DNA from 3 places in the Dehalogenimonas loeffleri genome. Region 1 is predicted to be linked to each of the others. Evidence: riboswitches for the same ligand, from Rfam matches in the RefSeq annotation. Region 1 holds a riboswitch; each other region holds the start of a gene.
The links. A riboswitch is a leader RNA that binds a small molecule or an ion and turns the genes downstream of it on or off. The one in region 1 is predicted to bind cobalamin.
Positions count from the first base shown of each region.

Region 2: it holds a riboswitch for cobalamin, as region 1 does, so the genes downstream of both, V8247_RS04870 (alcohol dehydrogenase catalytic domain-containing protein) here and V8247_RS01945 (energy-coupling factor ABC transporter permease) in region 1, are expected to answer to the same signal.
Region 3: it holds a riboswitch for cobalamin, as region 1 does, so the genes downstream of both, cobT (nicotinate-nucleotide--dimethylbenzimidazole phosphoribosyltransferase) here and V8247_RS01945 (energy-coupling factor ABC transporter permease) in region 1, are expected to answer to the same signal.

Region 1 is NZ_CP146612.1:384,573-395,380, forward strand. Features, by position in the region: gene V8247_RS01930 (YfhL family 4Fe-4S dicluster ferredoxin) at 1-81, shown strand, start outside; tRNA gene V8247_RS01935 (tRNA-Ala) at 199-274, shown strand; gene V8247_RS01940 (precorrin-8X methylmutase) at 477-1,514, opposite strand; cobalamin riboswitch at 1,632-1,772, shown strand; gene V8247_RS01945 (energy-coupling factor ABC transporter permease) at 1,878-2,684, shown strand; gene V8247_RS01950 (hypothetical protein) at 2,681-3,217, shown strand; gene cbiQ (cobalt ECF transporter T component CbiQ) at 3,210-3,986, shown strand; gene V8247_RS01960 (ATP-binding cassette domain-containing protein) at 3,983-4,825, shown strand; gene hemA (glutamyl-tRNA reductase) at 4,893-6,161, shown strand; gene V8247_RS01970 (cobalt-precorrin-5B (C(1))-methyltransferase) at 6,212-7,306, shown strand; gene cbiE (precorrin-6y C5,15-methyltransferase (decarboxylating) subunit CbiE) at 7,299-8,531, shown strand; gene cobI (precorrin-2 C(20)-methyltransferase) at 8,532-9,236, shown strand; gene cobM (precorrin-4 C(11)-methyltransferase) at 9,239-9,994, shown strand; gene cobJ (precorrin-3B C(17)-methyltransferase) at 9,981-10,808, shown strand, end outside.
Region 2 is NZ_CP146612.1:929,518-940,325, forward strand. Features, by position in the region: gene V8247_RS04845 (PIG-L deacetylase family protein) at 1-535, opposite strand, end outside; gene V8247_RS04850 (CGGC domain-containing protein) at 574-906, opposite strand; gene V8247_RS04855 (metalloregulator ArsR/SmtB family transcription factor) at 925-1,236, opposite strand; gene V8247_RS04860 (propionyl-CoA synthetase) at 1,665-3,572, shown strand; gene trpD (anthranilate phosphoribosyltransferase) at 3,662-4,777, opposite strand; gene V8247_RS04870 (alcohol dehydrogenase catalytic domain-containing protein) at 4,792-5,826, opposite strand; cobalamin riboswitch at 5,931-6,118, opposite strand; gene V8247_RS04875 (proton-conducting transporter membrane subunit) at 6,355-8,295, shown strand; gene V8247_RS04880 (respiratory chain complex I subunit 1 family protein) at 8,292-9,230, shown strand; gene V8247_RS04885 (hydrogenase subunit) at 9,227-9,904, shown strand; gene V8247_RS04890 (proton-conducting transporter membrane subunit) at 9,904-10,808, shown strand, end outside.
Region 3 is NZ_CP146612.1:1,576,091-1,586,898, forward strand. Features, by position in the region: gene V8247_RS08145 (FecCD family ABC transporter permease) at 1-930, shown strand, start outside; gene V8247_RS08150 (ABC transporter ATP-binding protein) at 933-1,739, shown strand; gene V8247_RS08155 (cobalamin biosynthesis protein) at 1,874-2,803, shown strand; gene hisC (histidinol-phosphate transaminase) at 2,781-3,878, shown strand; cobalamin riboswitch at 3,912-4,101, shown strand; gene cobT (nicotinate-nucleotide--dimethylbenzimidazole phosphoribosyltransferase) at 4,328-5,386, shown strand; gene cobS (adenosylcobinamide-GDP ribazoletransferase) at 5,423-6,190, shown strand; gene V8247_RS08175 (histidine phosphatase family protein) at 6,201-6,821, shown strand; gene cobU (bifunctional adenosylcobinamide kinase/adenosylcobinamide-phosphate guanylyltransferase) at 6,824-7,378, shown strand; gene trxA (thioredoxin) at 7,465-7,782, opposite strand; gene V8247_RS08190 (FAD-dependent oxidoreductase) at 7,884-10,808, opposite strand, start outside.

The DNA.
Region 1 (10,808 bases):
GACGAGGCCAATCAGGAATCTCACGAAGCGCTGCTGGAACGGTGGCGCGGCCTCCACCCCGGCGAAGAACCCAAGGTATAAATCAAAGAACAATCAAGTTCAAGAACAGGCGGCCGATATCGGCCGCCTGTTCTTGAACTTGATTCGCCGGAAAATCTAATCCTCGTTTAGCCGTTGTGTTATAATCCATCTTCGCATGGGGCTGTAGCTCAGTTGGGAGAGCATTGCGTTCGCATCGCAAGGGTCAGGGGTTCGAATCCCCTCAGCTCCACCACCATATTTAACGATATCTAGAAACACCTTCTCCCAGTCTGTTCCATCAACACGATAATAATTGTAAACGTCAATACCACCTCAGAACCGAGTTTTACCCCTGACTATTTGGTAAAACTCTTCAGAAACGGCCTACGCTCTGCCACAGAGTCCTCTTCAGATCTAAAAAAGCCGGTTATGATTTCACAGTGTTGATTTAACGATTATTCAGCAATGGCCAACTTCATAAGAGCGTTGACTGCCGCCGCCGCCAAGTTGCTACCGCCTCGGGTGCCGCGAACGGTGATATAAGGGACGTTGCGCTTTACCAGTGCCTCTTTGGACTCCTTGGCCTGGACGAAGCCAACCGGCATCCCGATCACCAAGGCGGGGCGAATTTGGCCGGCGTCAACGAGTTCCAGCAACGCATACAGAGCGGTAGGTGCGTTACCGATGGCCACAATCGCGCCATCAATTCGGTCGGCGAGCCTTTTAATAGCTACGGCGCTCCGGGTCTGATTAGTCGCACTGGCTTCATCGGCCAGATCTTTCTCATCCAGAGCACAAATGACCTGAACCCCTAACTTCTCCGCGTTCGCCCGGTTAATCCCCACTCCGACCATGCGAACATCGGTAAATACGCCCTTACCGGCACGGAAGGCGGAGATGCCTGAATCCACTGCGTTAGCAGTCATCTGGATTTTGCTAGCCAATGGTATTTCGCCGGAGGCGTGAATCAGCCTTTTGACTACTTCTCTTTCGGATCGGTTGAAGGACAGTTCCGGGAGGTTTGCTTCAATAATCTCCATGGACAAAGCCTCGATCTCTTCCGGGCGGTTGGCTTTTGCTGATTCATCAAAATGCGGTAACAACTCCGGAACGGCCGCGCCCAGTCTTTCAGCAACGAGTTCAATCAGGCTTTCTGCCCGGTCCAAAGTACCGGCCAACTTTAGTTTGAAATCCGGGTATTCTTTACTGATATCATCTATCATCATCGGGATGTCGTGGCTAACATGTTGGCCACTATATAGGAAGTACGGCATGATTACGACGTTCCGGACTCCCTCTTGATAAAGGGCGGAGGCTGATTCGGCCAGGGTAGGGTGATTGAACTGCATCGCCGCCCAACGGATTTCGATGCCCGGCGCCAGGTAACGTTTCAGGCGCGAACATAATCCCGTCATGATAGAAATAACGCTATCGGCCTTTGGGCTGCCGTGGGATAGAATTATTACTGCAGACTGGCTTTGTTTGACAGGCATCATTATCCTCCTGAGATTTTGCTACTGGATATCTCCAGCGTATCTTCATTGATGTGAAAATATTACCATTAAAGTCCTTGACAATCAACTACAGATGATATAAATTAAGTTCAATTGAATAACCCAACAATCTAAGGTAGCTCGAGAATCGGGCGTACAGGTGTAAGTCCGGTGAATAGTCCGGCACAGTCCCGCCTGCTGTAACCGGTAATTAAACGACCGGAAGTCAGAACCCTGGCCTTAGGTTAGATGGGCGCATCCGCGGAAGAAGGATAGTGCCAGTTTATTATTGACGCTGACCCTTCGGCCGCCGGCTAAAGGGTTTTTCTTTTTGTAAAGATACAGTCTCAAAAGGAGGAGAAGATGATACAAAACCGAGTTAACCCTGTACCGACCAAAATTTCCGATAAAAACCGGAAGTCTGTTATTCAAGGGGCACTCACTACCGTAGCTCTTTTATTTCTCGCTCCTAAGCAAATTTCTGCAATGCATATTGCCGAAGGTCTCCTACCTGCAGCCTGGGCAATCGGCTGGTATATCCTGGCTTTACCTTTCCTGATTGTCGGCGTCCGGATGATCTCAACCCGGGTTAAAGAAGACCGCAGAATACTGCCGTTATTGGGTTTGGTCGGGGCCGTTGTTTTTTTGATCTCAATATTCCCCATCCCAGTACCCGTCGCCGGAACATCCTCTCACCCCTGCGGCACGCCTTTGGGTGCCATTTTGCTGGGACCGTTCATCAGCACCGTGCTGGGCGCCATTGCCCTGCTGTTCCAAGCACTTTTCCTGTCCCACGGCGGTCTTAGTACGCTGGGTGCCAACATCATCTCAATGGCGGTAGTCGGTTCTTTTGTTGGTTTCGGGGTTTTCTGGCTCACCAGGCGTTTCGGGGCTAGCTTATTTTTGGCTGCTTTTGCTGCCGGCATTATAGGCGACTGGGCAACGTACACCATGACCTCATTGGAACTAGCCTCCGGACTTTCTGTTGGCAATTTCGGTGAACTATGGCGGACTTTGATTATTGGCTACGCCCCAACTCAATTGCCCCTTGGTGTCATTGAAGGCCTGTTTACCGCAGCAGTGGTGGTAGCTATTGCACAGCGTCGCCCGGAATTGTTGTCAAATTTCTTTGCCCCCAAGAAAACCGCCTTTCAAGGAGCAACACCGTGAAATCTAATAATATATTCATCAACGTTATGATCATTCTGCTGGCGGTCGCTGCCGTCGCCGGCACCTTTTACCTGGCGGATAATAATCCCGCCAAGGAGGAAGGCGTTATCAACGATGCCACCGATGTGCTGGCCAGTGGTGCCGCAACCGAGGCTGGGCGGGAAGCCCGAGATCCGATAATCAATACCGAACAAGGTAATATGCTGGTCTTTTTCTTCACGTTGGGCGGTCTTGTCGCAGGCGGATTAGTCGGTTTCAACTGGCGCAGGCTAATGACCGGCAACGAGAACCCAAAATCATCCGCAACCGGACGAGTCGGGATTCTGGCGGGATTTATTCTTGTCGGTGCTTGGATTATCCTAGCCGCTTTCGAAGCTTTTTCCGGCAACCCAATCTTCAATCCAGAATTGGGTGATGTGGTGCTCTTCATCTTCATCTCTTCCGGGTCCGTCATTGGCATCATAGCCGGCTATCAATACCAGAAGTACGCTGTTGTTAAAAACGGCCGCGCTGGAACTCAACTAATTGGCTGATTTCCATATTCTAGAAGCTGCAGCCGCCAGCGACAGTCGCCTGAGCAGGTTTGACGCTCGGTTGAAGGTGATTATCGTTATCGTTGCCATCACTGTAAACCTGTTCAGCCTCAATATTTTGGCACCCCTGTTAGTAGCTGGAATCAGCTTAGGCAGCCTTACGGTTTCCGGTATTCCCCTCAGGCTGATCCGCTTGAGGCTGGGGTTGCCTATTGTGATGGCCGTGATAATCTTTCTGACCCAGCTTTTTCTTTATGGAGAGTCGGTCATCGGTAAGATTGATGTTTTAGGGTTGACTTTGTCGATGTATTCTGAAGGTTTGGACCGTGGGTTGCTGATCATTGGGCGGGTAATTGGTGGCGCAGCTCTTGTTGTGTGGCTGAGCCTATCCACACCGGTAGAACAGCTTATAGGAGCCAGTCGCTGGTTCCGGATACCCAAAATCATCGTCGAGATCATGGCACTTATGTACCGTTTCATTTTCGTCCTCCTTGAGGAGGTCATCGCCATTCGTCAAGCACAGCATTTGCGCCTGGGTTATACCCGCTGGCGCACCGGCATTAAATCGATTTCCATCCTGGCAGCAAATTTGTTTTTTCGGGCTTATGATCGTGCCGACAAAGTCTTTGAGGCAATGAGTCTGCGAGGTTATTCCGGTAACTTGGTTTCAGTTAATAAACGCGTGCTTTCAACCATTGACTATGTATGGCTCAGTCTGGCACTATCGCTCCTTATCGCAATTTATTTCATTGGCAGGGTCGCGCTTTGATAAATCTAGATCACGTTTCCTTCCGCTATCCCGATGGCACCCGGGCATTGAAAGACATTTCGTTAGAAATTCCGACTGGCCAGTTCTGGGCTTTGCTGGGCGCCAACGGTTGCGGTAAAACTACGCTGCAAAAGCTACTGGTTGGTCTTTTCAAACCGACAACGGGTTCCATTTTGCGTGATGGCCGGGATCTGAATAAGATCAAGGACACGGAACGTTTCTCTCAAATTAACCTTGTCTTTCAGGACCCCAATGACCAGCTGTTTGCCACGACCGTCGCCCAGGACGTCGCTTTTGGCCCCGTCAATCTCGGACTTTCATCGCTTGAAGTTGAATCACGAACCCGGGAAGCACTAGCCGAGGTTGGCTTGACCGGTCTGGAAGATCGGCCGATTCATACGTTATCCTACGGGCAGAAGCGACGGGCTGCCCTGGCTGGCGTCCTGGCGATGCGCCCGGCGGTCATCCTGCTTGATGAGCCTACCAGTGGGCTTGACCCCAAAGGCATATCCGCCATTATGCATTTACTACGCAAGGTAAACCGCGATAAAGGTACCAGCATTGTCGTCGCCACCCATGATGTTGACCTGGTTCCCTTGTTCTGTGACAAGGTCGCCATTTTAAAATCTGGCGAACTGTTGTCTTGCGGGCAACCGGAAGATGTATTTGCCGATGAAAAACTCACTCGGTCTGCCGGGTTACGGTTGCCCCGTATCGCTCACCTTATGGAAATACTGGAGAAAGAAGATGGCTTATCCTTCACCCGCCGCCCGCTGACTATCGTTGCCGCCCGGCAGGAATTGAAGGAAGTTATCCGTAAAGCTGCTGATAACAAGTGACATCATGAAAATGTATTCATTTCACAGCGGTATTGTCAGGTTGAAAAAAGCGGGAGGGTATCACTAGATGCCATTGTTCATCTATGGGGTTAACCACAGTGCCACCCCGGTTCATATCCGGGAGAGACTGTCCATTACCTCGTCGCGGCTGAAAACCGGACTTGAAATGCTGCGTGATTATTTCCCTCACGCCATAATATTGTCCACCTGTAACCGGACTGAGATTTATTTTCTGGCACATTCCGGTAGTGATAAAAACATCCTGACTTTTTTCGGTGAATGGTCCAAGCTGTCCCGTCTGGAGCTTGAACAGTATCTTTACACTTACCAGGATTACGAAGCCATGCACCACTTGTTTGAGGTTGCCGCCGGTTTGGACTCCATGATTATCGGAGAATATGAAGTACTGGGGCAGGTGAAGCAGTCGCTTGAGGCTGCGCGTCAGAGTGAAATGACCAGTTTGAAGCTGGAAAGATTATTTGACCATGCTATTCTTGCCGGTCGTCGGGTCAGAGCTGAGACCGGAATAAGCCAGAATGCCTTATCCATCAGTTCCGTGGCTGTTGACCAGGTAGAAAGTATTGCCGGTAATTTGGAGCGATGTAAAATACTGGTGATTGGCGCCGGTGAAGCCGGTTGGCTGGCAGCGGAAACTATCGTTAAACGCGGCGGCAGATTGTCCGTCTATAACCGGTCTTCCGATAAGGCTCGCCTGCTGGTTGACTCGCTGGATAATGCGTCATTAGCGAAGGGTCATTTAATATGTGAACTGGAAGCGACCGACGTCGCCATCAGTTGCACCTCCGCCCCTCACCTGGTTGTCGGTTACGACCTTGTTGTTGAGGTGATGAAGTCCCGGCCTGAGCGACCGCTTGTATTTATTGACATCGCGGTGCCCCGCGACATTGATGACCGGGCGCGCGATATCGCAAATGTACATGTATTCAACATTGATGACTTGAACCATATCTGTCAGCAAAACCGGGCCAAACGGCTGGCTGAGGTTGACCGGGCGAAAACTATTCTGGCTGTTGAAATGGACCGATTTTATATGTGGTGGCAATCCCAGAAAAATCGTCCGGTCATTCAGGCCCTGTATCAAAAAGCTGAAGTAATCCGTCGCCAGCAGTACGAAGAAACCGTTAAAGCACTGCATCAATCCGATGATTTTACCTTGGAAAAAATAGATGCCATGTCGCAGGCAATAGTAAATAAACTTCTTCACAGCGTCGTGGATAAGTTAAAACTGGAGGCCTCCCGAGACAATTATCTGGACGAACTGGTTCAGGAGTTATTCAACTTGAAAGTGATGAAAGATGAAAAATCTGAGGTCTGACCAGTTTTGCCGATGAGAAAACTAATGTTGTCCGGACAGAAAAGCTGCTTATGAAGACGATGACCATAGACCGCGAACACCTCAGGCGAGGTTTTACCACTGGAGCCTGTGCCACCGCCGCAGCCCGGGCAGCCGCACTCGCCCTTATTGGTCAAAAGAGAGTAACGGCGGTGGAAATCAGCCTTTTAACTGGGGAGACGGTGGCTTTTGACGTTAGTGAATGCCGATATTCCAGGGGCGAGGCGGTGTGCCGCGTCATCAAGGACGCCGGAGATGACCCGGATATTACTCATCACGCAGTTGTGGAAGCCACCCTCAGGTGGACTGATACACCCGGCATCAAACTCGCCGGCGGCGAAGGCGTAGGGACAGTAACCCGTCCGGGTCTGGAAGTGCCGGTGGGTGAGTCGGCTATTAACCCCGGACCCCGGAAAATGATTACCGGTGAACTCATCCCGTTATTAGGTACTTGTGAGGGCGGCCGGGGGTTTTCGGTGACGGTGGCCATTATCGGCGGCGAGGCACTGGCGAAGCGCACCCTCAATCCCCGTTTGGGTATTGTCGGAGGCTTATCTGTATTAGGGACTACCGGAATCGTCATACCGTATTCGTTGGACGCTTATAAGGCCAGCATTCCGCAATCGGTGAGTATCGCCAAGGCCTGTGGCTGTCCCAAGGTGGTGGCGTCGACCGGACGCCGCACTGAGAAGTACGCTCAGGCGGCGAACGACCTTGGTGAGGAATGCTTTATTTTAGTCGGCGATTTCATGGACGAGGCGCTTCGGGCTTGCGGTGAGAAAGGTGTCCCTGAAGCAGAAATCTGGTGCATGGTCGGCAAGGCGAGCAAACTGGCGGCGGGTGAGATAAATACCCATTTTACGAAATCCGATATTGACATCGGCCTGCTTGCCGGCATTGCGGTCGAAATGGGCGCGTCCGAAGAATTACAAACCGAGTTGGGTACAACGGTCATGGCTAATGAGTTTCTCTCAAAGCTGCCTATTGAAATGGTTCCCGATTTCTGCCGCCGTCTCAGTCTCGCGGCGGCGTCACGCTGTGCTGATTTCACTGGTGGAGGACTGGTTAAGGTTGTATGTGTCGTCTGTGACTATGACGGAAAAATCCTGGGGCGAAGCGATGACTGATAAATTGGTCCACATTGTCGGCATCAGCGGTGGTCGCGAGAGTGTTCCTCCGGCTACCAGAGAAATCATTGAAACGGCAGAGTTGCTCATTGGCGGTGCTCGTTTGCTGAAGATGTTCCCCGAAATCAAGGCCGAGAGGCTAGCCATCGGCCATAACTTGCCCGAGGTTATCGCCGCGGTCAAGGATAACCTTCCCCGGCGCCGGGTAGTTGTGCTGGCATCGGGCGACCCGAACTGTTACGGCATTGCCAAGAACCTGACCGGTGCTCTGGGACCGGATAATATCAAAATAATACCGGGAATCAGTGCCTTTCAACTGGCGTTTGCCGCGGTTAAAATCTCCTGGGATGATGCCGTCCTGTCCAGCGTTCACTCCCGGCCGATTGACGACATTATCGGTCTGGTGCGCCAAAACCAGAAGGTATCGTTGTTGACCGACAGAGACAACACGCCGTCAAAAGTAGCGCAAACCCTGATTGCGGCCGGGATAGATCGCCAGGTCTATGTTTGTCAGGATCTGGGTACGGGCGATGAGCAAGTATTTTCAGGAACTTTAGCGGAAGTTGCCGCAGCTGAGTTTTCGCCGCTTAACGTGATGATTCTCTTGGGTGAATTGCCACCGAAACAAGATATGCCGTTCTTCGGGCAGGACGACACGAGTTTCATTTTCCGCACCCCTGATAAAGGACTTATCACCAAGATGGAGGTCAGGGCCATCAGCCTAGCCAAACTTGGCCTGCGGGATGATAGTGTAGTCTGGGATATCGGGGCTGGCAGCGGTTCGGTCTCCATTGAGGCTGCCCGGGTGGCACGCTGCGGCCGAGTGTTCGCTATAGAACGAGCCGCTGAAAGCCTTGAAGGATTGAAGGCCAACGTCGCAAAATTCAGCGATGGAAATATCTCTGTCATCGAGGGCGGCGCGCCTGAGGCGTTAATCGGACTGCCTGATCCGGACGCCGTATTCATCGGGGGCAGTGGCGGTAGGATAAACAAGATACTGGCTAAGATTTCCGGCCGTTTGAATACTCAAGGCCGTATCGTGCTCAATCTGGCCACAATCGAGAATCTCACCGAGGCCAGGCAAGCATTAAATGATCTTGGATTTGATTCAGATATGATTATGCTCAATATTTCGCGCAGCCGCGCGATCGGCAGTCTAACCCGGTTCGAACCATTGAATCCGGTATTCATCTTATCAGCCCAACGGCAGAAAGAGGTAAACTAGGTGACTCAAGGAAAACTATACGGTATCGGTGTCGGACCCGGCGATCCGGAACTGGTTACCATCAAGGCATTGCGTCTCCTTCGAGAAGTCACAGCTATTTTTGCCCCATGTAAAGCGGAAGGAGAGCCCAGCCTGGCCTCGCGCATCGTTTGTCAGCTTGACGGTACTCTGGGAGCTAAAATCACCAACCTTGTTTTCCCCATGTCTGATGATGAGACGGAACTCGATGCCGCCTGGCGGGCCGCTGCCCGTGCCGTTGCCGCCAAGCTCGATGACGGTCACGATTGTGCCTTCATTGCGGAGGGCGATCCGTTTTTGTTCGGCAGCTTCATCTATCTCTACGAAAAACTGGCCGCCGACGCTGACCGATGGATTGAGGTCGTACCCGGCGTTTCATCGATCACCGCCGCGCCGGCCCGCGCCGGCATTCCTCTGGTGCGAGGCGATGAGCGGCTGGCTGTTGTGCCGGCGCCTTCGGACCGGGAGGCGATTCGGAGCGTTCTCTCCGAATTTGACAGTGTTATATTCATGAAAATCAATCCGGTTTTTGATGAACTTGTCGTTGTGCTGGAAGAAATGGGGCTTCTAGGCCGGGCCACGGTGGTAATAAAGGCTTCGACCACTGAAGAGCGTATTATCCGCGACCTTAGGGAACTCAACGGCCGGAAACCCGGCTATTTTTCACTGATGATGGTACGGAGGTAAAGATGACCCAGGTATATTTTATCGGGGCCGGCCCGGGCGATCCCGATCTCATAACGGTCAAGGGCATGAAGGCGCTTGGTCAGGCGCAGGTTGTTATATATGCCGATTCGCTGGTTAATCCAGAAGTGTTGAAATTTGCTCAACCCGGTGCCGAGATTCACAAGAGTGCCGCGATGAACCTGGAAGAAACTACCGCTGTCATCGAAAAAGCGGTCGCCGATGGCAAGCTGGTAGCCCGGCTACAGACCGGCGAGCCAAGTCTCTACGGCGCCATTGGTGAACAGATGGCTGAACTGGACAAGCGGGGCATCGGATACACTGTGATCCCTGGCGTGAGCTCCCTCTTTGCCTCCGCTGCGGCGCTAAGAACAGAACTGACAATCCCAGAGGTCAGTCAGACGGTGGTTATTACCCGTCTGGCTGGTCGTACGCCCGTACCCGAAAATGAGGCATTGCACCGCCTGGCCAGCAATGGTGGCACGCTGGCTATATTCCTCAGCTCCGGTATGGTGCCGGAGGTCGCCGCCGAACTGTTAAAGGGCGGCCGCAATGCGGAGACTCCGGTGGCCGTGGTTTACCGCGCCAGCTGGCCGGAGGAAAAGGTGATCAGGACAACAATCGCCAATCTTGCGTCCGATGTCTCAAAGGCGGGGATTTCCCGCCAGGCGCTCATCATTGTCGGCGATGTACTTGCCGCGAAAGATAGGGGCATGGTTTCCAAGTTATACGATAAAGAGTTCTCCCATGGTTACCGCTAAGCTCGGCATCGTCGCTGTCACCAAAAAGGGCACGGCGCTGGGGCGGCGGCTGAAGTCACTTTCACCGCAGTCCGTACTATACGCTCCGTCCCGGTTTCTCGATAACCCGCAGACCGGCGAGCATCCCTATGAAGGACCGGTGGGTGAACTGATCGGACGGTTGTTCAAGGAATGCGGGTCAATGGCACTCATCATGGCCAGCGGTATTGCTGTCAGGGCTATTGCGCCTCACCTTAAAAGCAAGCAGTCTGATCCAGCAGTGATCGTCATTGACGAATGCGGCGAAAATGTCATCAGCTTACTATCCGGGCACCTCGGGGGGGCTAATGCGCTAACCCAGAAGGTCGCGGCGGTGTTGGGGTCGCATCCCGTGATCACCACGGCAAGCGATGTCTCGCACAACCTGTCGCCTGACAATCTGGCGGCGCGTAATAACTGGCGCACCGAACCAGGCAGCGACTTTACCGGATTGGCCGCGGCGTTAATCAACGGGGACCCGGTAGGAATTTACCAGGATTCGGGAGAGACAGATTGGCAAGAAACGATTTCAGGAAACGTTACATTGTATAAAACAATCGAGGAATTGAAATATGAGAAAGCCACAGCCCGGATGGTGATAACCAATCGAGAAGTGAAGTTGGATTCCGATATTCCGACGGCAACCTTCCATCCCAAGAATTTGGCCGTGGGCATCGGTTGTAACCGTGGCACCAGCGCCTCCATGATCGAAAAAGCGATAAACGGGGTATTTTTGAAGTACGGCTTGTCAACAATGTCAATAGCCATGCTAACCTCCGTTGATCTGAAAAGTGAC
Region 2 (10,808 bases), 540 kb from region 1:
AAGTTGAGCTGATATCTACCCAGGTGTCCGGTTGGTCGGTGCCGAAAAGGAAAATTTCTTTTATCTGGTGTACCTCAAGATTATTGCGGAGCTGTTCCGGGAAATATCGCATGTTGCCCGAGGCCATGACAGCATCAAGGGCTGCGAACCCGACGGTGCGGTGGTCGGTATGAAGCTGGTATGGACGCCAAGGGTCCCAGGTAAGTAATGTTACTGGACGGAATTGTCTTATCAGCCTTGTCAGGTTCGCGACGAATCCCCGATTGCTCGATAGCTCACCGTCCGGGTACTCCAGGAATGTCACCTCAGCGACACCGAGTATCGCAGCTGCCTGCCGTTGTTCCGACTGTCTCATTGTTACGAGGTCTTCCTTGTCAAGTTGTTCAATCTCGGCACCTTTGCTGCCGTCAGTGCAAACCACGTAACTTACCCTTCGGCCTTCGTTGGTCCACCTGGCGATGGTGCCGCCGGCGGTGAACTCAGCATCATCGGGATGGGCAAATATGACCATCACTTTTCCATTTATTTCAGTCATTGTGTTCACGTCCGTGTTGTGCTAACCGTGTCTGTCGCTCAGTGCGTGTAATCGATGATGCGTATGGTGTCGCCGACTTTACGCTCAATCGCCGGGCGCATCTGGTCGATATGCGGGCACGCGAAGCCTATCGGGTTGCCTCTGGTGATGCATGAGGCCAGCACGATGGTATCGGCACCTCTTTTGACCATCTCCGCTGCCCGGGTTACCGCCTTCTTACCAGGACAGCCGCCACAGGTATTCACCCCGACAATTTCAATGTCCTCTTCGATTTCTTCGAACGCCAGCTTTTTGGTATCCATAACCTTAAAACAGACCGTTGCCGGACACATATCCTCGGTCTGTAAGCATCGTATCAATCCTACCTTCATTTTTCGTATCCTCAAATATTATTGAATTAAAGCTGCGTCATGCCTGATTTGCTCAAACAGCATTTCCCGCATCATGTCAAAGCACCGGACAAGCTTGGGATTAACAATCCGGTAGTAGACCATATTACCTTCCTTTCGGGAGATCAGGATGCGACGCTCCTTCATCATGGATAAATGCTGCGACAGATTTCCCACATTAAGGCCCAGCTTGTGCGCCAACTCTGACACCGACAGCTCCCCATCCCTGAGAAGGTTGATGGCCTCCAACCTTTTAGCATGCGAAAATACCTGGCACATCTCTGCGTGGTATTGGTAAATCTCGTCTTCCATATATCCCCCTATAGTACTTAAGATAATACTAAAATACTATAATACTATAACGACGAAATGCCGTCAATTTTCCGATAATCCATTGGACGAAACTCCTCTTGGTATTCCAGATGCTGAAAGGGGATTGAAAGAATAGGTCTATCATAATCCACAGAGTAAAAAAACCCGGGATAAAAAATCAAAAATTCGCCAGATTCAAAGCGAGACTGACGGATAGAAAGCAATTTCCTGGAAATTTGACATATGTTAATCCAATAGCGACCTCAATACGGACCCTGTTAACATCGTGTAATTAGACCTGAGCAGCAAATCTTGCTATATTCTGAACGATCATTCAGCGGTTATCGCAGGTGCTGCCTTTCAATCTGGACAAGTATCAGGTGCTAACGGGACTGATTTCAGTATCCCCCACAGTAGAAGGAGGTGTCATGTCAGGACAATATGAGAAGGCTTTTCTTGAATCCATTGAGCACCCAGAAGCTTTTTGGGGGAAAGCGGCTGAGCAGATTCACTGGCACAAGCCTTTCCAGCAAGTACTGGATCAGTCAAAGGCCCCTTTTTACGATTGGTTTTCCGGCGGGGAATTAAATACCTGCTATAACGCTGTTGATGCGCACGTTAACGCCGGGAGAGGCGAACAGACTGCGGTAATCTATGACAGCCCGGTTACCAATACGATCACCAAATACACTTATGCTCAATTATTGGATAAGGTAGCTAAATTTGCCGGCGTCCTGGTGAACAACGGGGTAGTCAAAGGCGACCGGGTCATTATATATATGCCGATGATACCGGAAACAGTGATTGCCATGCTGGCGTGTGCCCGCATTGGCGCGGTGCATTCCGTGGTATTCGGCGGATTCGCCCCTCAGGAACTGGCGGTCCGTATCAACGATGCCCAGCCGAAGCTTATTCTGTCCGCGTCGTGCGGCATAGAAGGCGCCCGCGTTATTGAGTACAAGCCGTTATTAGACCGGGCGATGGATTTAGCAACTTACAAACCGGATAAATGCATCATTTTTCAGCGGCCTCAGGTCCGGTCTAATCTGTTTGAGGGCCGTGATCTTGACTGGGCGGAACAGGAACAGCACGCCGAACACGTCGGTTGCACCATGGTTAAGTCCACCGATCCCCTGTATATTCTCTATACTTCCGGGACTACCGGCATACCAAAGGGGATCGTCCGGGATAACGGCGGGCATGCTGTCGCATTAAAGTGGACCATGAAGAACATCTATAACGTAGAGCCGGGTGACGTATTCTGGGCCGGGTCTGATGTGGGATGGGTCGTAGGCCACTCTTACATCGTGTATGCCCCGTTGTTATACGGCTGTACTACGGTGCTGTATGAAGGCAAACCGATTGGGACCCCCGATCCGGGCGCATTCTGGAGAGTGATTTCGCAGCATAACGTTAAAGTGTTATTTTGCGCGCCGACCGTATTGCGGGCCATCAAGAAGGAAGACCCGAACGGTGAGTACCTGAAAAAATATGATCTTGCCGGTTTCAAATATCTGTTTCAAGCCGGCGAGAGACTTGATCCGGATACGTATCACTGGGCCAGTAATCTCCTGAAGGTGCCGGTGATAGACCACTGGTGGCAAACCGAAACCGGTTGGGCGGTTGCGTCTAACTGTGTCGGCCTGGAACTCTTGCCGATTAAGGCCGGGTCTCCGACGAAACCGGTGCCGGGCTATCAGGTCGTTGTCATGGATGAAGAAGGACAGGTGCTGCCCCGGGGAAAAGAGGGCACTATTGCCATCAAACTCCCGTTACCCCCGGGCAACCTGACAACACTCTGGCAAAATGACCAGAAATACAAGGAATCTTATCTGGAGCATTATCCGGGTTTCTATCTCACTGGCGACGGAGGATATTTTGATCAGGACGGATATATCTACATCATGGGCCGGATAGATGATGTGATTAATGTTGCCGGACACCGCCTTTCTACCGGGGCTATGGAAGAGATACTGGCCTCTCATGATGAAGTGGCAGAGTGCGCCGTTATCGGGGTGGCGGACGGTCTGCGCGGCGAAATTCCTCTGGGGTTTGTGGTGCTGAAAAACGGAGTGACCAAGGCTCCCGGTATTATTGTTCAGGAACTCATAAGTATGGTTAGAGACAGGATTGGGGCTTTTGCCTATCTGCGAAATGTGGCGGTGGTAAAACGGCTGCCGAAGACCCGGTCAGGCAAAATACTGAGAAGTACGATGCGTAAAATCGCCGACAGCCAGGCTTATGTTGTTCCGCCGACGATTGATGACCCGGTAATTCTGGGGGAAATAACCAGTTCTTTACAGACAATCGGTTATGCTGCGGGCACTCAGAGATAACCGGGTGAACCTTTGGCTTAGACCTGCGCCTAAGCCAAAGGTTTATGTGTTTTATGCGGGATTACCTGGTCCGGTGTGAATGATAGCTCTTATTGCACGGGTAATGCTTTCTCAACCCTCTCAATGATTTGATTCAGTGTAGCCGACCCGTTTGCCGGATTTTGGTTTTGACAACTCACCCATTGTCGCAACTTCGCCAGAGCCAGGCCGGAGGCGATTATCTCTTTTGCCGCCTTATAGCCTTCAACGATAGTGGACGTCTGTCCGCCGAGATACAGCAGCGGGGCGGCGTTCACGGCCACCATGTCCTCCCGGGCACCACCCAGTTTGCCTGCCAGCAGTTGGACCATCATGGCGGCTTCGGTCTCAAGGTCTCCCGGTACCAGTTCGCTGTCATCGGCCTCGGCAATATTAAAATCAGATGGTGTCATGGTAAAGGTGGTAATCCGGTTATCCTTGATTTCGGCAAAAATCGTTTCACCCAGGATTGAGACTTCATCCAGTCCCAGTCCTTTACCGTTGGACCCGTGGAAAATAAGGGCGTTAGTGTAACCAATTACTTTCATGAGTTCAGCCACCGGCAGCACCATGCCATGAGCAAAGACACCGCGCGCACCGTAGTGCGGCAGCGCAGGATTAGCAAGAGACGCCGAGATGTTAAGCGTACTGCCGAAATGGATCTGCGACAGAATCCTGAATAAAGCCTGCGGGTGGATCCGGGCGCTCATGCCGTTGAAAATCCCGATGCCGCATTGCTCCACGCTGGTTTTGACCATGAGCGCCGGGCATTCCACGTCCACGCCGAGCGCTTCAACCAGATCTATGGTGCCACAACGTGAAGACAGGGCCCGGGCTCCGTGGCGAGCCATGTAGTTCCCCGCAGCTGCCGATACCAGCGCCGCTCCGGTGCTGACATTGAACGTCTTGAAAGTGTCCATGCCGGTGCCGCTGTTTTCCAGCAGCGGTTTGGGGGTGACAGGTGATGCCTTCACCGTATCCATCTCGTAAATAGCTTCCCAGGCCCCGGCCATCTCCTCAGATGTTTCGCCCTTAGCGGATAAGGCTGCCAGAAAGGCCCCCTGCTGTAAGTCCGGTTGAGAGTTCGTCATCAGCTCATCGAACATCTCCCGGGTTTCCCGGCGAGTGAGGTTGCCTTTGCCGATAAGGCGTGAAATCCGGGCACCGAATTCTTTGTTTTCCATAATATCCTCCTTATTTTTTACGCATTGAAACAGACCATAGCCCGCAGCCCCTGGTGGTCATTGGTGTGCTCAATTCCTGCACTTATTTCGTCAATACTCAGTGTTTTGGTTATCAGGTCTTCAACCGGAAAGCCGCCGGCAATCAAGTCCAGGGCGGTGGTATTTTGTGCCGGAGTGGAACCGAAGGCCCCGGTTACCTCTAATTCGCGATAATGAATCTGGTTGATATCAAACCGCTCAAAACTCAAATCTTTACTGATGCCGGCAAACAGCGATAATCGCCCGCCTTCAACCAGAAGGGGAAGCAGATTAACAACCGGCAATGCATTGGAGGCCAGAAGGATAACATTGACGCCCCGGCTGCCGGTTTCGTCTGAAATCACCTGGGGAATTCGCTCCATACCGATGTTGATGACCCTGTCCGCCTGGGCTAATTCCCCCGCCAATTCCAGGCGACGGTCATCTATCTCGGTAATAAGAATCCTGGCGGCGCCAAGATGCCTGGCCAGACGGCTGTGCAGGAGGCCCAAGGGGCCCGCTCCCAATATCAGCACCGTGTCGCCTTGCCCGACTCTGGCCTTCTCCTGGGCGTTGATACAACTGGCCAGAGGTTCGCTTAACGCGGCCTGACTGTCGCTGACATTCCGGGGGATGAGATTGACTCCGCCTGAAGTAATGGAACTCTCCTCAAGTGAAATATACTCGGCGAAACCGCCGTCAGCGGAGAACCCCATGGTCTTTAACGAAATGCAACGGCGGGGTTCGCCGCGCCGGCAGGCGGAACAGTGACCGCAACTCAACCCGGGGTATATCTGAACTCTGTCACCCGGAACAAAACAGCTATTCCGGCTTTCATCCACCACCCCGGAAAGTTCGTGACCGGGAATTCTGGGGTAAACCAATCCCTGATGGCCCTTGAGCACCATCCTGGCGTCACTGGAACAGATGGCGCAGCAGACCACCCTTACCAGCAACCCTCCAGCCGGGCAAACCGGCCGGCTGAGGTGGTTGACCGACAGCATGTTGGGGCCTGATAGAATTGCCGCTTTCATTATTTCCCCCAATAAAAAATCCCCGGACCTGTTAAGGCCGGGGATAATACAAAAATCCCCGAACCTTCTGTGGTTCAGGGATTTACCTTCTCCCGAACTTTTCCTCGCGGGCTATATGCTACGGCAGGTCTTCTGGCTTCTGGCTCAAGCCTACTTCCGGCGCCTTCCCATCTTTTTCCAGAGATAGTGGCTGCTTGCCGGGTTCGTCACCAGTTACAGCGGCGGGACCGTATCCGAATTACACGGACTTCCCTATTAAGCTCTTGCGAGCACCGTACGCCCGATATTCAATTGGAGGGCATTTTAAGTGATTTAAGGGTGGTAGTCAAGTGAACCGAATACGAACTTTTAGGAACCCCGGATTCTAGTGAACAGGAATCGGCATTGATGCAGGCCTTTTGACAAGGCTAATGGGTGAGCATAAAATATTAGTCATTAGATTCATAAGCAGGGCTGTATAGCCGGGTAGTACTTATGGAAGTCCTCCAAGGGCTTCCTTCTGTTTTCTACCCTTTGGACATTAATAAAATGATACTGGGGCTTTTTTTAACCGGGGGAGTGTTTCTTCTGCTGGCAGCCATTGCGGCTGTGTTTGGCAGGGAAACGTCCGGGCTGAAACGCCGTCAGGCATCGCTGCTCCTGATAATAACCGGGTGCCTGGCCTGGTTAATTTCGTCCGGCTTGATTTTGGCCGCGGACTCAAGCCTGTATCTGGAACTTTATCAACTGACGCCCTCGCTAACTATTTCCTTCCACCTGGACCGGCTGGCGGCCTTTTTCATCCTGATTATCGCACTGGTGGCCGTTTGCGTCGCCATTTATTCATTCAAATACATGGAACACTCCGGCACCAACCGGCAACGAAATTTCATGGCGGCAGCCATGGCTTCTTTTATTCTGGCGATGGCGTTGACCGTGGCTTCGGCCAATTTTTTCTCCTTCATTTTCTTCTGGGAAATAATGTCGTTGAGCTCTTTATTTTTAGTGCTCTACGAACGAGACCACGCGGAAACGCCCAAGGCCGGCATCTACTACCTGGTAATGACTCAGTTTTCCACTTTGTTCCTGTTGCTGGGGGCGCTACTGCTGAATCTTTACACCGGGACGCTGGACATCACCGCCGCTGAAGGATTGCTGCCGGTTAACGCCGGCATTATCTTTCTGGTTTTCCTGGTGGGGTTCGGCACCAAAGCCGGGGTAATGCCCTTTCACAAATGGCTGCCGTTTGCCCATGCCGCCGCACCATCAAATATCTCGGCACTGATGTCCGGGGTGATGCTTAAGGTGGCGATTTACGGTTTGGTGCGCCTGATTCTTGACGTGATGACGCCGGAGTTGTGGTGGGGGATGGTGCTGCTGGGTTTCGGTACTGTTTCCGCAGTCCTGGGGGTTATTTATGCCCTCAAGGAACACGACCTCAAGAAATCATTGGCTTACCATTCCATAGAAAACATCGGTATCATCGTTATCGGCCTGGGGCTGTTTATTATTTTTAGCGTTTTCGACCTGAGGGTACTGGCGGAGTTATCTCTCTTCGGTGCCTTGTTCCACACCCTGAATCATGCGATCTTTAAAAGCCTGCTGTTCATGACCGCCGGTTCTGTGGTAGTGGCGACGCATACCAGGAATATTGAGGACATGGGCGGACTGGTGAAACGGATGCCGGGCACCGCGATCATCTTTCTCATCGGCGCTGCCGCTATCTCCGCCTTGCCGCCGCTTAATGGATTTGCTTCTGAATCGATGTTGTTTCAGGCATTTCTGGGGGCTTTCCAGTTGCCCAGTCAGGTGGTGGCGATATTGCTATTTGTGGCATTGGCGGCCTATGCGTTGATGAGCGCCCTGGCGGCGGCTTGGCTCGTCAGGGTATTCGGCGCGGTTTTTCTGGCATTGCCTCGTTCAACCAGCGCCGAACATGCCCATGAAGCACCCAGAGTGATGCTGATCGGCCCGGGTATTTTAGCCGGAATATGCGTGGTGCTGGGCATCTTCAGTTATCAAATCATCAGAGGCATAGGTTTGGAGTTACCTCTGCCGGACCTGCTGCCGATAAGTTTGATTATCATTATCGTTATTTTCGGGGCGGTTCTGGCGGTGCGCCGAACCAAAACCCCGGTCAGGATTTCCGAAACCTGGGCTTGCGGTATTCATCGGCAGACTGCCAAAATGGAATACACGGCGTCGGGTTTTTCCGAGCCGATCATTACCATTTTCAGCCCGATTTTCCGCACCAGAAAGACGGCGCAACGGAAATTTGCTGATAAAGCCAGGGCTATCGTCACAGGCGGCAAGGGGGAAATCCACTCTCTGCAATTCTTTGAGGAACATATTTACCTGCCTATTGCGAAACTGACCTACCGGATTGCGGGCTTTGTTTCTCGGCTCCATAACGTGGATCTTGATGCCTTTATCCTTTATACCTTCGTGCTTATCGTTATCATGGTGGCGGTGGCGGGGTGGTGGTTGTGATGCTGGAAACGCTGATCTATGTGATTCTTAATCTGGCGTTTGTCATTCTGATATCACCGTTGGTGATGATGCTGACCAGAAAGGTGAAGGCGCTGGCTCAGGGGCGGGTGGGGCCGCCGCTGCTACAGGGCTATTTTAATTTATTCAAATTGCTTCATAAGGAAATTATCTATTCGCCGAACGCCTCGTTTATCACCCGGCTGGCGCCTTACCTGAGTTTTGGCTTTGTCATGGGCGCGGCGGCGATGGTCCCGGTAGTGTTCATACCGTCCGGCGGCCTGACCGGTAATATAATCCTGTTTCTGTACCTCCTGGTGTCAGCCAAGTTCTTCATGGCTCTCACCGGCCTTGATGCCGGTTCAACCTTCGGTGGTATGGGCGCCTCCCGGGAAATGAGCCTTTCGGCCATCATGGAACCGGTCACCATTACCGCGGTGGCAGCTCTGGCTTTCGTGCTAAAGACGATTGAGATACCGCAGATGTTTGCGCTGACGACGGCGGGTTCGCTGGCGCAGTACCCGACGCTTATCCTGATTGCCTTATCGCTGTTTATTGTTCTGATTGTGGAAACAGCCAGAATACCGGTGGATAATCCGGAAACGCATCTGGAACTGACGATGATCCATGAAGCGATGACGCTGGAGCAGACAGGTCCTAAATTGGCGCTGATGGAGCTTTCGCACGGGGTAAAACAGACTGTCCTTATGGCTCTACTCATCAACATCATCTTTCCCTGGGGGCTGGCGACCGAGCTGTCTTTTTCCGGGGTTCTTCTGTCCCTTGTGAGTTTTGCCGTAAAAGCGGCAGTTCTGGCGGTGGTGATCGGCATTTTTGAGTCGGTGCTGGCCAAAATCCGCCTGTTCCGGCTGCCCAGCTTTATGACACTGGCGTTATTCTTTTCTTTTGCCACCATCGTTTTTGAGCTGCTGGCATGAACGAATTATTATTCACCGATGACCTGATAAAAATTCTGCTGGTGCTGGTATTGGGCACCGCGGCGCTGATTATCACTCAGCGTTCGCTGTTATCTCTATTCTCCATCTATTCCGTGCAGTCGGTTTTGTTAGCGATGATTGCGCTCCTTCTCTTTTCAGAAGAGGGTTTTACCAGTTTACTGTTAATAGCGGCTTTGACTATCGTATCCAAAGTGATCATCATTCCTGTATTCCTCAAACGGTTGCTGGCAGCCATGCCAATTAAACGCGATTTAGAGTTCAACTATCTGACACCGATAGGATCAATCATTCTGTCAGCGGTGCTGTTTTTCATTGTGTACCAGGCTTTTGTCGGTTTTTCTGAAGCGCTGGATGTCAGCCGATTGTTCATTCTTGGTGCGGTCATCGGAGTGTCGCTGACCTTGATGGGTATGATGGTTATCATGAGCCGCCGGAAGGTCATTACCAAGATAATCGGTTATCTTTCCATGGAGAACGGAGTGCTGCTTTTTTCGCTGTTTATCGCCGAAATGCCCTTTATTATTGAAGTGCTGATTGTGGTGGACCTGCTGATGATTATCATCCTGTCCGCCATTCTGGCGTTCGGTATTGATTCCAGCGTGGAGGCTTTCCACAAGCGATTGAATCAATTGGGGCTGGATTTTGAGGAATGATGGATAGCCTGATTATCTTCGCCTTCGCTCTGCCGGCAACCATAGTCGCTGCTTTGTCCTTTTATTATGGCCGCCATCGGGCCTCAGGCGACCATCGCAGACTGCTCAACACACTGGTGATTGTTGAGGCCGTCTGGTACCTGGGATTGAGTTCCTGGCTGTTAATGGCTGATAACCCACGGTTTTTAATGGACAACCATTATTTGTTTATTGATACGCTGGGCGGTTATGAAGCGGTTATAACCTCTGTTTTATTCCTGCTGGCCGCAGTTTATGCCCGCGGGTATATCGCCTCGCTGTTGGATTCAGATGAAATTGAGAGTTCACTACTGGGGGTGTTTTATGCTGCCCTGGCCTTGTTACCGCTGGTAATCATAATGGGATTTCTGTCTAATAATCTGGCGCTGCTGTGGATCTTTATTGAATTATCCACGCTGATTTCCGTGGTGCTACTGGTGACGCTTAAGGCGCGGGAGAATATTACCGCTGCTTTGAAATATGTTTTTGTGACTTCTACGGCGATGCTGTTTGCCTTTATCGGCATTATTCTTTTATTCGCATTGTCCCGAGAGGTGATAGTCGGCGGCAGTCTGAACTGGACGGAACTGATGGCAACGGCCTCAACTCTTTCCCCCCGTTTGTTCAGTTTTGCCTTTGTTTTTCTGTTCATCGGGTTTGCGGCCAAATCAGGGATTGTACCTTTCCATACCTGGTTGCCGGCAGCCTATGTCCGAGCGCCTTCGGTGGTGGCGGTGATGTACGGTGCCGTCATCAACCTGGGTCTTTATGCGGTCATAAGAATCTATGCCATTGGTCGGGCAGCAGGTGACGAGGCGTTTCTCCAGCCGATACTTATTGGGTTTGGCCTTGTCAGTATTTTGATAGGGGCGCTGGCCATCATCGC
Region 3 (10,808 bases), 580 kb from region 1:
AATGAAACATTCAGTATATTGTTTTCCAAATTACCATTCATAGATATTACGCCAACCTGGCCTCCGGCGTTCGAGGTCATTATTACTAACATCAGGTTGCCAAGGGTGCTGCTTGCCTGTATTGTTGGTGTAGCTTTAGCGGTGGCGGGCGCCTCATATCAAGGATTATTTAGAAACCCTTTAGCTGATCCTTATTTGATTGGTGTAGCTCAGGGTGCGGCGCTCGGAGCGGTTTTAGGATTTTTATTCCCAATAGTGATTTTTGGAAGCACTGCGGGCGTAGTTCCAATATTTGCTTTTATCGGCGCACTGGTCAGCGTGGGCGTTGTATATATACTGGCCCGAGTTGGTGGGGTTATACCGGTGACGACACTGATATTGGCAGGTGTCGCTATGGGAGCTCTCTTTTCAGCTATGGTTTCATATCTTATTACCATTAGCGGTGACAAGATTCATGGTATTATTTTTTGGATGATGGGTAGTTTTTCTTCAAGTCAATGGACTGAAGTTAAGATTACGTGGCCAATAATCGTGATTGGTGTTGCCATAATATTCCTATTTGCACGGGCATTGAATATAATGCAACTTGGTGAAGAACAGGCTAAACAACTAGGCATTGACGTTGAAAAGGTAAAAATTATCTTGCTTGCCGTTTCCACCCTAATCACTGCAGCTGCTGTTTCTTTTGTCGGGATCATCGGGTTTGTCGGAATTATTGTTCCCCACGCCGTGAGGTTGGTATGGGGGCCGGATCACAGATTTTTATTGCCGCTTTCTGCCTTAGTAGGAGCAATATTTATGATAGTGGCAGACATCATTGCCAGGACTTTGCTGGCTCCAACGGAGATCCCCATCGGAATTATCACGGCGATTAGCGGCGCTCCATTCTTCCTATATCTATTGCGAAAACGTACTAAGGTGCTATTTTAATTATGCTGACCATTGAACTAGAAAAAATATCACTGGCTTATGGCGAAAACACAGTAGTCAGGGACGTGAGTTTTCGCATGCTCCCTGGTGAAATGGTTGGATTAGTTGGCCCGAATGGTTCGGGGAAATCAACTTTAATCAAGTCACTAAGCCGGATTTTGTCGCCGATACGGGGTAGGATCACAGCCAACAACTGTGACATTTCCCGGCTTGGTAGAAGAGAACTAGCCAGACTCATAAGTGTAGTGCCGCAGACGCCATGGCTGCCAAGCGCGTACACTGCATTTGAAATTGTACTGATGGGTAGAAACCCTCATTTAGGCACATTTCAATATGAAAGTGAGAAAGATCTTGCTATTGCCTGGGAAGCCATGGAGAGGGCGGGTGTACAACAATTTGCAGAGAGAAGAATATCCGAGCTTTCAGGTGGTGAAATTCAGAGTGTCCTGATCGCCAGAGCTTTGGCGCAGGAAACTGAAGGCATCCTGCTTGATGAACCAACCGCCAATCTGGATATTGGCCGCCAGATAGAAGTTCTGGATTTGATCAAAGAGGAGTGCCACCGCCGGCATTTGACGGTAATCGCAGCCATTCATGACCTGAATCTGGCAGCTCATTATTGTGAGAAACTGGTGCTTATTCGTCGTGGGGAACTCTACGCCTTTGGGTCACCCCAAGAGGTAATTACGACGGATAATATTTGTCAGGTTTACGGTCCCGGTAGTTATGTTCATGAACATCCTTTAACTGGATTACCAGCAGTGTTGCCTCGGGTCGGTAATGTAAAAAACGGTGATGGTTGCCGATAAAAAAAGCGGTAATTTAGTATTTACTTGCGTTAACGGGGACACAAAGGGAGAATAAAAAATGGCGCGGCGCTGTAATAGCTACGTCATAAACATCACCGGGCGTTGTAAGCCTTTGTATTGATAAGGGGTATTGTTTGGATATTATTTATATTTTGATAGTCGCCTTGGTGATTGAATTCACTATTGGTGATCCTCCTAACCAGGTTCATCCCGTGGCCTGGGTGGGTAAGGCGATTTCTTTTTTAGAACGCTTCGCATTTATTGGGGGGAAAGTCTATCAGTTTATTTACGGTATTGTTATAACCTTATTGCTGACTGCAGGGGTGGTCATTGCCTTAATATTGTTTCTGGATTGGCTGAAAGATATTAATTATTGGTTGTTTATAGCGGTTGCGGGTTTACTTTTAAAAGTCAGTTTTTGTTTTTTCTATTTACGTAAAACAGCGTTAGGCATCAAAAAACAGCTAGAGTCAGGGAAGCTGGGTGAAGCACGGTTTGATCTGAGGGGACTTGTAAGCCGGGACACGTCAAAATTATCTGAGCCGTATTTAGTATCAGCTACTGCGGAATCCGTTTCAGAAAGCTTATGCGACAGTGTGGTTACGCCGTTGTTTTATTTTCTTATTTTCGGTGTACCTGGAGCACTGGGATTCAGGGTGGTAAGCACTTTTGACAGCATGGTGGGCTACCGCGGCAAGTACGAATTTCTTGGAAAGTTTCCGGCTCGGTTAGATGATGTGCTTAACTTTATACCCGCGCGTATCACCGCCGGTTTGATCATATTGTCATCTGTTATTAGCGGTATGTCAGCGCGTCGTGCGCTGGAAATCGCCCGTCGCGATAATTGTAAAACCGAAAGCCCAAATGCCGGTTGGCCAATGGCTGCCGCTGCTGGCGCACTGGAAGTTCAATTTGAGAAAATAGGTCATTATAAGCTTGGAGACCCCAATAGACTGATGACCACTCGGATTATTGATGACTCACTAAGATTGATTAATGGAGCCACTTTGATTTGGTTTGTCATATGTTTTGCGGCAGGGGGTGTTATTATTGCTGTCGGCTAAGCCCAATATATCAGTATTGAGACGTTGCTATCACGGCGGGCCTGATTTTGCCGAATTAGAACGTCTAAAAATCAAACCCGAAGACGTTTTGGATTTTAGTTCAAATTCAAACCCGTATCCGTTTAACCTAAACTTCAACCTGAATGATGTGGTGATAGACCATTATCCGGATTCAAATTCTACCGAATTACGGCGTCTTATCGCAGCCCGGAATAAGCTGACAGAGGATAATGTTGTTGTCGGTGCCGGCAGTATGGAAATTATCCGGCTGATAGCGCAGGCTTACTTAGGCCCTGGAAATAAGGCGTTAATCTTGAAGCCGACTTTCGGTGAATATGAGACGGCCTGTCAAATTGCCGGCGCGGAAATAATTGAGTATTGGGCGGAAGAAAGCACACAATTCAAGTTTGATTCAGCACGATGTGGGGCAATTGCTATTCAATTAAAACCGAAAGTTGTGTTTATCTGTAATCCTAATAATCCCACAGGACAATATCTTTCCGGGGCAGAAATTGAGGCAATAATTGACGGTGTCGGCACTGATGGTCTGGTTGTTATTGATGAAGCATACATCGCCTTTACTCGCGACTCATGGGATTCGGCTGAATTACTGACCCGTCACCATAATCTGGTGATTATACGCAGTATGACCAAGGATTTTGCATTGGCAGGGTTACGTTTGGGTTATGGCTTGGGCAATTCCGAAATTATTGAAAATTTGGATAAAGTTAAACCGCCGTGGAATGTTAATGCGGTTGCGCAGAAGGCTGGATTACAAGCATTAAATGATGGTGCTTACATTCAGCGCAGTGAGCGCCAAATCCGTCTTAATCGGGATTATCTACTTTCTGAAATTAAAGCTCTTGGACATAAAACCTTGTCTTCCTGTACCAACTTTTTTTTAGTGAAGGTTGGAAAAGCGGCCCAATTTCGCGCCAGGCTGTTGCAAAATGGAATTATTGTGCGTGACTGTACTTCGTTTGGGCTTTCTGAATATGTGCGTATCGCGCCAAGGACTATGCCTGAATGCCGCAAACTGGTGAACGCTCTGCAGGCTCCTGTTAGTAAATGTTGACATGATATAACGTCTTCATTAAAATGATTATTAATTGAATATCGGGCTTACGGCGCTCGTAAGAGCTTAATTGGGAAATCCGCGAAAGTCGGATGCGGTCCCGCCGCTGTGACTGGTGACGAAAACGGCAAACAGCCACTGCTTTCCAACAGGAAGGTGGGAAGGCGCCGGTAGTAGGTTTGAGCCAGAAGTCAGAAGACCTGCCGTAGTGTTAAAGCCCTCGAGGAAGGGTTCGGGAGATGGTAAATCCCTGGACCGGAGAAGGTTCGGGGATTATTGCATTTATATCCCTGAACTGGATTCCAGTTTGGGGATTTTTCTTTAGATTGAAACAAAGAAGATGGCAAGGCTAAATACACTGGGACGGCTGGTTTAAGTAGTATTTTGGTTTAAATTCATGTCAATTATTCAAGTATGCGGCATATAAAATATATTAAAGGAGTCAAGGAATGGGAGAACTACTTAACAAAACGCTGGCGTCCATCAAACCACTGGACAAAGAAGCCATGCGCAAGGCATCCGCGAGACAGGATACTTTGATCAAACCCCAAGGTGCGTTGGGCCGATTGGAAGAAATATCTATTACATTGGCTGGTATTCAACGCAAGGCTATTCCGCAAATCAAAAATAAAGCAGTGGTTACCATGGCTGGGGACCACGGAGTGGTTGCTGAAAAAGTAGGGAATTATCCCCAGGAAGTTACCCCGCAAATGGTGCTGAATTTTGTCAACGGTGGTGCGGCAATCAATGTAATTGCCCGTCAGATCGGGGCCAGGGTAGTGGTTGTAAACATGGGGGTAGCCGGAGATTTGCCAGCGGAAATTCCCATAGTCAATAAACTAGTTGCCAGGGGTACCGCAAATATCGCCAGGGGCCCCGCTATGTCTGAGGCTCAGGCTATTCAAGCGATTGAGTCCGGAATTGAGGTGATTAATTCTGAAATTGATAAAGGGCTGGATATTGTGGGTACCGGGGATATGGGCATCGGCAACACCACACCTTCAGCGGCTATTTGTGCCGTTATGACAGGCCAAAGCGTAAAAAATGTCACCGGGCGAGGCACCGGACTTTCTGACGAACAGCTGGAATATAAAATCGGCGTGATTGAAAAGGCCATTACTCTTAACGACCCGGACGCTAATAACGCACTGGACGTGTTAGCCAAAGTTGGTGGTTTTGAAATCGGGGGTATTGCCGGGGTAATTTTGGGTGCCGCCGCCCGCGGGGTACCGGTGGTTGTTGACGGGTTTATCTCCGGAGCAGCGGCACTTATCGCCGAAGGTTTATGCGCACAAGCCAAAGACTATATGCTGCTTGGACACTTGTCGGTGGAACCAGGGCATCGTATTATGGCCGAAAAATTGGGTCTAAAGCCCATTGTTACTCTAGACTTGCGATTAGGTGAAGGTACCGGAGCCGCCATAGGTATCTTTATTGCTGAGACTTCCGCTAAAATACTGGCGGAAATGGCAACATTCGGCGAAGCCGGCGTTTCGGAATCCGAGTAAGAGCAGCTCAACCCTTATAATGAGGAGTAGGCATAAATGAAGTCTTTTCTCGCAGCCTGGCGTTTTTTAACCAGCGTACCAGTCCCGTTTTATAAAGAAGAATGGGACCGTCCCCTAAGTCAGGAGCAATTTGCCCGGTCATTGGTTTATTATCCTGTTATAGGTCTGCTTATAGGGACTATTCTGTGCGCGCTGTACTGGCTGTACAGCCAATTCCTGCCGGAACTGCTGGTAGATGCTATGCTGCTGGGAAGTATGGTCATGCTGACCGGTGGCTTGCATCTGGATGGAGTGGTGGATACCTTTGATGGTTTGGCAGGAGGGCATCGTTCACCCGAAAGACGCAAACAGATAATGAAAGAGCCGGGAGTCGGCGCCATCGGCGTTGTCGTGGTGGTGGTGCTGCTGTTGCTGAAATATGCCGCGCTACTTAGTTTGCCTGATAATGTTATGTATTCAGCGTTGGTCTTGATGCCGGTACTCAGCCGATGGGCGATGGTTTATGCCGTCTTTAGTTTTCCTTATGCCCGGGAACAGGGTATGGGAAAATCCCTGAAGGATGGTTCCGGCCGTGCTGTTTTGTTGATGGCAAGTGTAACGGCATTGATCATCGCGGTTTTGGCAGGGGGCTGGCGGGGTTTGGTGCTGTTCGCATTTATCTGGTTGCTAACCATTGCTTTATCCCGCTTTTTTCAAGGCAAGTTTCAAGGGTTAACCGGTGATAGCTACGGCACGATAAACGAGTTTAGCGAGTTTGCCGTTCTGGTTTTAGTCGTGTTATTCTCTTTCAACAGTTGGTTGTAGGAGTTTAAGGTTGAAATTGATTCTGGTTAGACATGGTGATACAGCCACTGATGATTCCGGCAAATGCTATGGCGCAACGGACATTGATTTATCCGAAAAGGGACAGCAGCAGGCTTTAGCACTGCAACAATCCTTTGCGGAAATTAAAATTGATGCCATCTACTCCGGTACTTTGAAACGCGGAGTTAAAACGGCAAATACTATCGCTGGCGTGCATGGCGTAACTGTCGTGAAGGCACCGGAATTAAATGAAGTTAATTTTGGGCTTATTGAAGGGCTCACGTTCAATGATGCCCGCTTGCAGTTCCCCGATGTTGCCGAAAGCTGGCAGCTAGGAAGTCAGGATCTATGCTTTCCTGATGGAGAAAGTTTCCATGAGTTATACGACAGGACCCTGAAATTTTTAGAGCGACTGAAAGGACACCAAAGTGATGAGACCGTTATGGTGGTAGGGCACGGAGGTCCATTGCGGATAATGGTATGTCATTTACTTGGGGTATCAGTCAGCCATCATTGGCAGTTTACCATGTCGCGATCTTCTGTGAGTGCACTAAGTATATATCCTAATGGTAGTGTACTGGAAAAGCTCAACGATATGGCCCACTGGAAATATTTTGAGGATAAAAAATAAATATGTGTCACAGAACCATCTTGTTGATTGGCGGGGCTCGTTCAGGTAAAAGCAACTTTGCGGAGGAACTGGCCAAACAAGCCGGGGGTGACGTTTTATTTGTGGCAACCGCAGAGGCCGGCGATGATGAAATGAGGCGCCGGATTGAAGTTCATAAAAAATCCAGGCCATCACATTGGCATACACTTGAGGCCACGCGCGGTGTCGGTACCCACATACAGGGAGAAAGCCGGAAGCACAGTGTAGTGATTTTAGATTGTATCACTCTTCTGGTAACCAATGTGCTCTGTCAGCATATGGCCGTCAGCGGTGAGGATTTAGATGAAAACAGTTTTGAATGCGATGTCCGCGCCGAAGTCAATTCAGTAATTGAGGTGATGAATAAGGAATCTGCCTCATTTATTATTGTGACAAATGAAGTCGGTGAGGGGATTATACCGATTGGGGCCGCAACTCGTATGTACCGTGATGTGTTGGGGAGGGCGAATCAGATGCTGGCACATGCCTGCGATGAGGTTTATTTAATGGTAGCCGGTATTCCACTCAAGGTAAAATAAAGAGCATCTGACTAAACGGAAAACGATATATAAAGGAATGGCGGCACAAAAAAGCCGCCATTCCTTTATTTTCTTAAATTATCTACTTAAGCCAGTTTATTGATTTTTTCTTCAAGGGTGCTTTCCGGCACTGCACCAACAACGGTATCTTCAACTTTACCGTCTTTGAAAAACATCAGAGTCGGGATGGACATGACGCGGAACTGTCCTGCGGTCTTCTGGTTTTCATCCACATTCATTTTGCAGAATTTGAAATTTTCCTTGTATTTCTCCTCAAGTTTGTCCACGATCGGGCCTACCATACGGCAGGGACCACACCAAGGCGCCCAGAAATCCACCAGAACTGGTAGTGTGGACTTAACGACTTCGGCATCAAAAGTATCGTCAGTAATTTCAAGCGGCATACTATTCTCCTCTTAATATCATGTATTATACCTGTATGATGGTAACGCGAAATCATCCAAAGGTCAAACCGCAGAAAATTTAAACGGTTAAACAAACTTGATTATGGCTTCAATATTGCGTTTACCATAGCGCTTAACTGATCGGTGGTAAAGTTTTTAACGACAATCCCTTTTTTAGGGCAGGTAGCCATACAAACCCCGCAACCTCGGCATTTTACCGGATCAGATTCAACTGTCTTTTTAATGTCACCGTTTCTGCAGTATTCAATAAGGGTAATGGCATTATAGGGGCAAGGATCAATACAGTACGCGCATCCGTCACAGTTGTCATCAATAACTTCCGAGACGCATGGTTCCAGAGTAATATACCCTTTACCAATGGTTGCCAGCACACGAGCCGCTGCTGCTTGGGCTTGAGCAACGGTTTGCGGGATATCCTTGGGTCCTTGGGCACATCCGACGACAAAGACACCGTCATTCATGGTGGCCACCGGGTCAAGTTTGGGATGCCGTTCCATAAAAAAGCCGTCTGCGCCGCGGGAGACTCCGAACAGGCGGCCTACAGATTCCGTGTCCTTTTGAGGTTCTACTGCGCCAGCCAGCACGACCATATCCACCGGTACGCGCAGTACCTGACCCTGAAGGGTGTCTTCCACGATGACTATCAGCTTCCCGGGTGTTTCGTCTCCAATAATGTGATTGGTAACTTCAGCGACCTTACCACGAATAAGGGCAACCCCTTCATCGGTTACCCTGTGGGAAAATTCCTCATAGCCTTTTCCGGCACAACGCAGGTCAATATACATTTGATATACTTGAGCGCCGGTACGTTCTTTTACGATGTGAGCCTGTTTCAATGAATACATACAGCAAATTTGAGAACAATACTCATGGTAATTCTTGTCTCGGCTGCCGACGCAATGCACAAAAGCAACACTTTCCGGCTGGCTGCCGTCCTTTAACACTATTGCACCGCTGGTGGGGCCGGAGGCATTGGCTAGTCTTTCAAACTCCAAACCAGTAATAACATTATCCAATCTGCCATAACCGTAATGTGCAATTCCCGATGGATCAAACATTTCGTAGCCGGTAGCAAGGATAATATTACCGGCTTCAATTTCAGACTCTTCGGGCTGCTGGTCAAAATTAATGCATTTAGGCTCACATGCCGCGACACACTGCCGACAGTCGGCGCATACAGCGCAATTCAGACATCTCGAGGCTTCGGCTATTGCCTGAGATTCAGTAATGGTTTGCGCTGTCTCGTCAAAAGAACCGGCTGAAAATGGTAAATGGGAAACATGGACTCGGTCTTTTTTTGCGATCCCTCCGGCAGATGGGCGGGTGACATTTACATTTGGTTTCCGGTTAATTGTTAAATCACGCCGGGTTAAATAGCGGTCAATAGAAACTGCGGCTTCTTTGCCGACGGCAATCGCTTCAATAACCGTGGCGGGGCCGGTGACGGCGTCACCTCCGGCAAAAACGCCGTCAATGTTGGTCTCCAGTGTTAAGGGGTTAACTCTGACAGTGCCGTTGTTTTCAAGGTCTAATCCGGACAATCCGGCCTTGTTAACCGACTGTCCGGCAGCAATGATGACAGAATCAGCCTTAAGCTCAAATTCACTCCCAGGCACAGGAATCGGCCTGCGTCTGTCGCTGGAATCAGGTTCAGCCAATTCCATCCGGATACAAAGCAATCCACTGATATTGTGATCCCTTTCGTTAATAGATACCGGGGTGGCGAGAAAGATAAATTTCACTCCCTCTGCCTCAGCTGCCAGTACTTCCTCAGGTATCGCGGGCATTTCGGTGCGTGACCGACGGTAAATGATACTGACTTCGGCGGCGCCCGACCGTAGGGCTGTTCGAGCCGCATCAATCGCTGCGTTGCCACCGCCGATAACGGCAACTCGATCCCCCAATGCCGGCATTTGGCCCTGTTTGACTCGTGTAAGAAAGTCCAGGGCATAATAAACGCCACCAGCCGTTTCACCAGGAATATCAAGGTGCTGGTTTTGCCAGGCCCCGCAGGCGAGAAATATGGATTCAAATCCGTCCTTTTTAAGCTGTTGAACCGAATCAACTCTACAATTTGTCTTGATTACTGCACCTATTTCCTTGATGTAATCAATATCATTATCCAAAACCGCATCAGGAAGGCGATAAGATGGGATTCCATATCGAAGCATACCGCCAGCCTTCTCTGCCGCTTCAAAGAGAGTAACTGGGTAGCCCAGTTTCAGTAAGTCATAGGCGCAGGAAAGGCCAGCAGGTCCGGTACCGATAACCGCGATTTTTTCACTACGATTAACCACGGACTTGATGGGTTGGCGTTTGTGGATTATTTCGTAATCACCGATAAATCTCTTTAAGGCGCGAATGGCTACCGGGGAGTCAATATCGGCACGGCTGCATTCAGTCTCACACGGGTGAGTACATACTCGCCCGCAGACAGAGGCAAAGGGCATGGTACGTCTTAGGACCTCAAGTGCTTCAGAGAATTTACCTTGCGAGATCAAAGCAACGTAGCCGTGAGCATTCACGCCGGCAGGGCAGGCGGCGCGACAGGGTGAAATGCCGCGCCGGTCAATTGTGTAAGTATTAGGGACCGACTGAGGGAATGGACGGTAAATTGCTTTGCGATTGGCTATTCCTAAATCAAATTCTGAGGGGACGGCTACCGGGCAGGCCACGGCGCAATCACCACAGCCTTTACATTCCTTCTCGTTTACATAACGAGGTTTGTGTTTCACTTGAATTTTGAAGTTACCTGCGTGTCCTCCAACATTGGTTACTTCGCTATACGCCATCAAAGAGATGTTAGGGTGTTGCCCAGTCTGGCTCATTTTGGGTGTGGAAATGCAAGCGGCACAATCAAGAGTGGGGAATGTTTTGTCTAATTGGGCCATGTGTCCGCCAATGGCTGGGTTTCTTTCTACCAGAAAGACCTGATTGCCTGACTCGGCAATCTCCAGTGCGGCGGTAATTCCGGCAATGCCGCCACCAACAACGAGGGTGTTGGA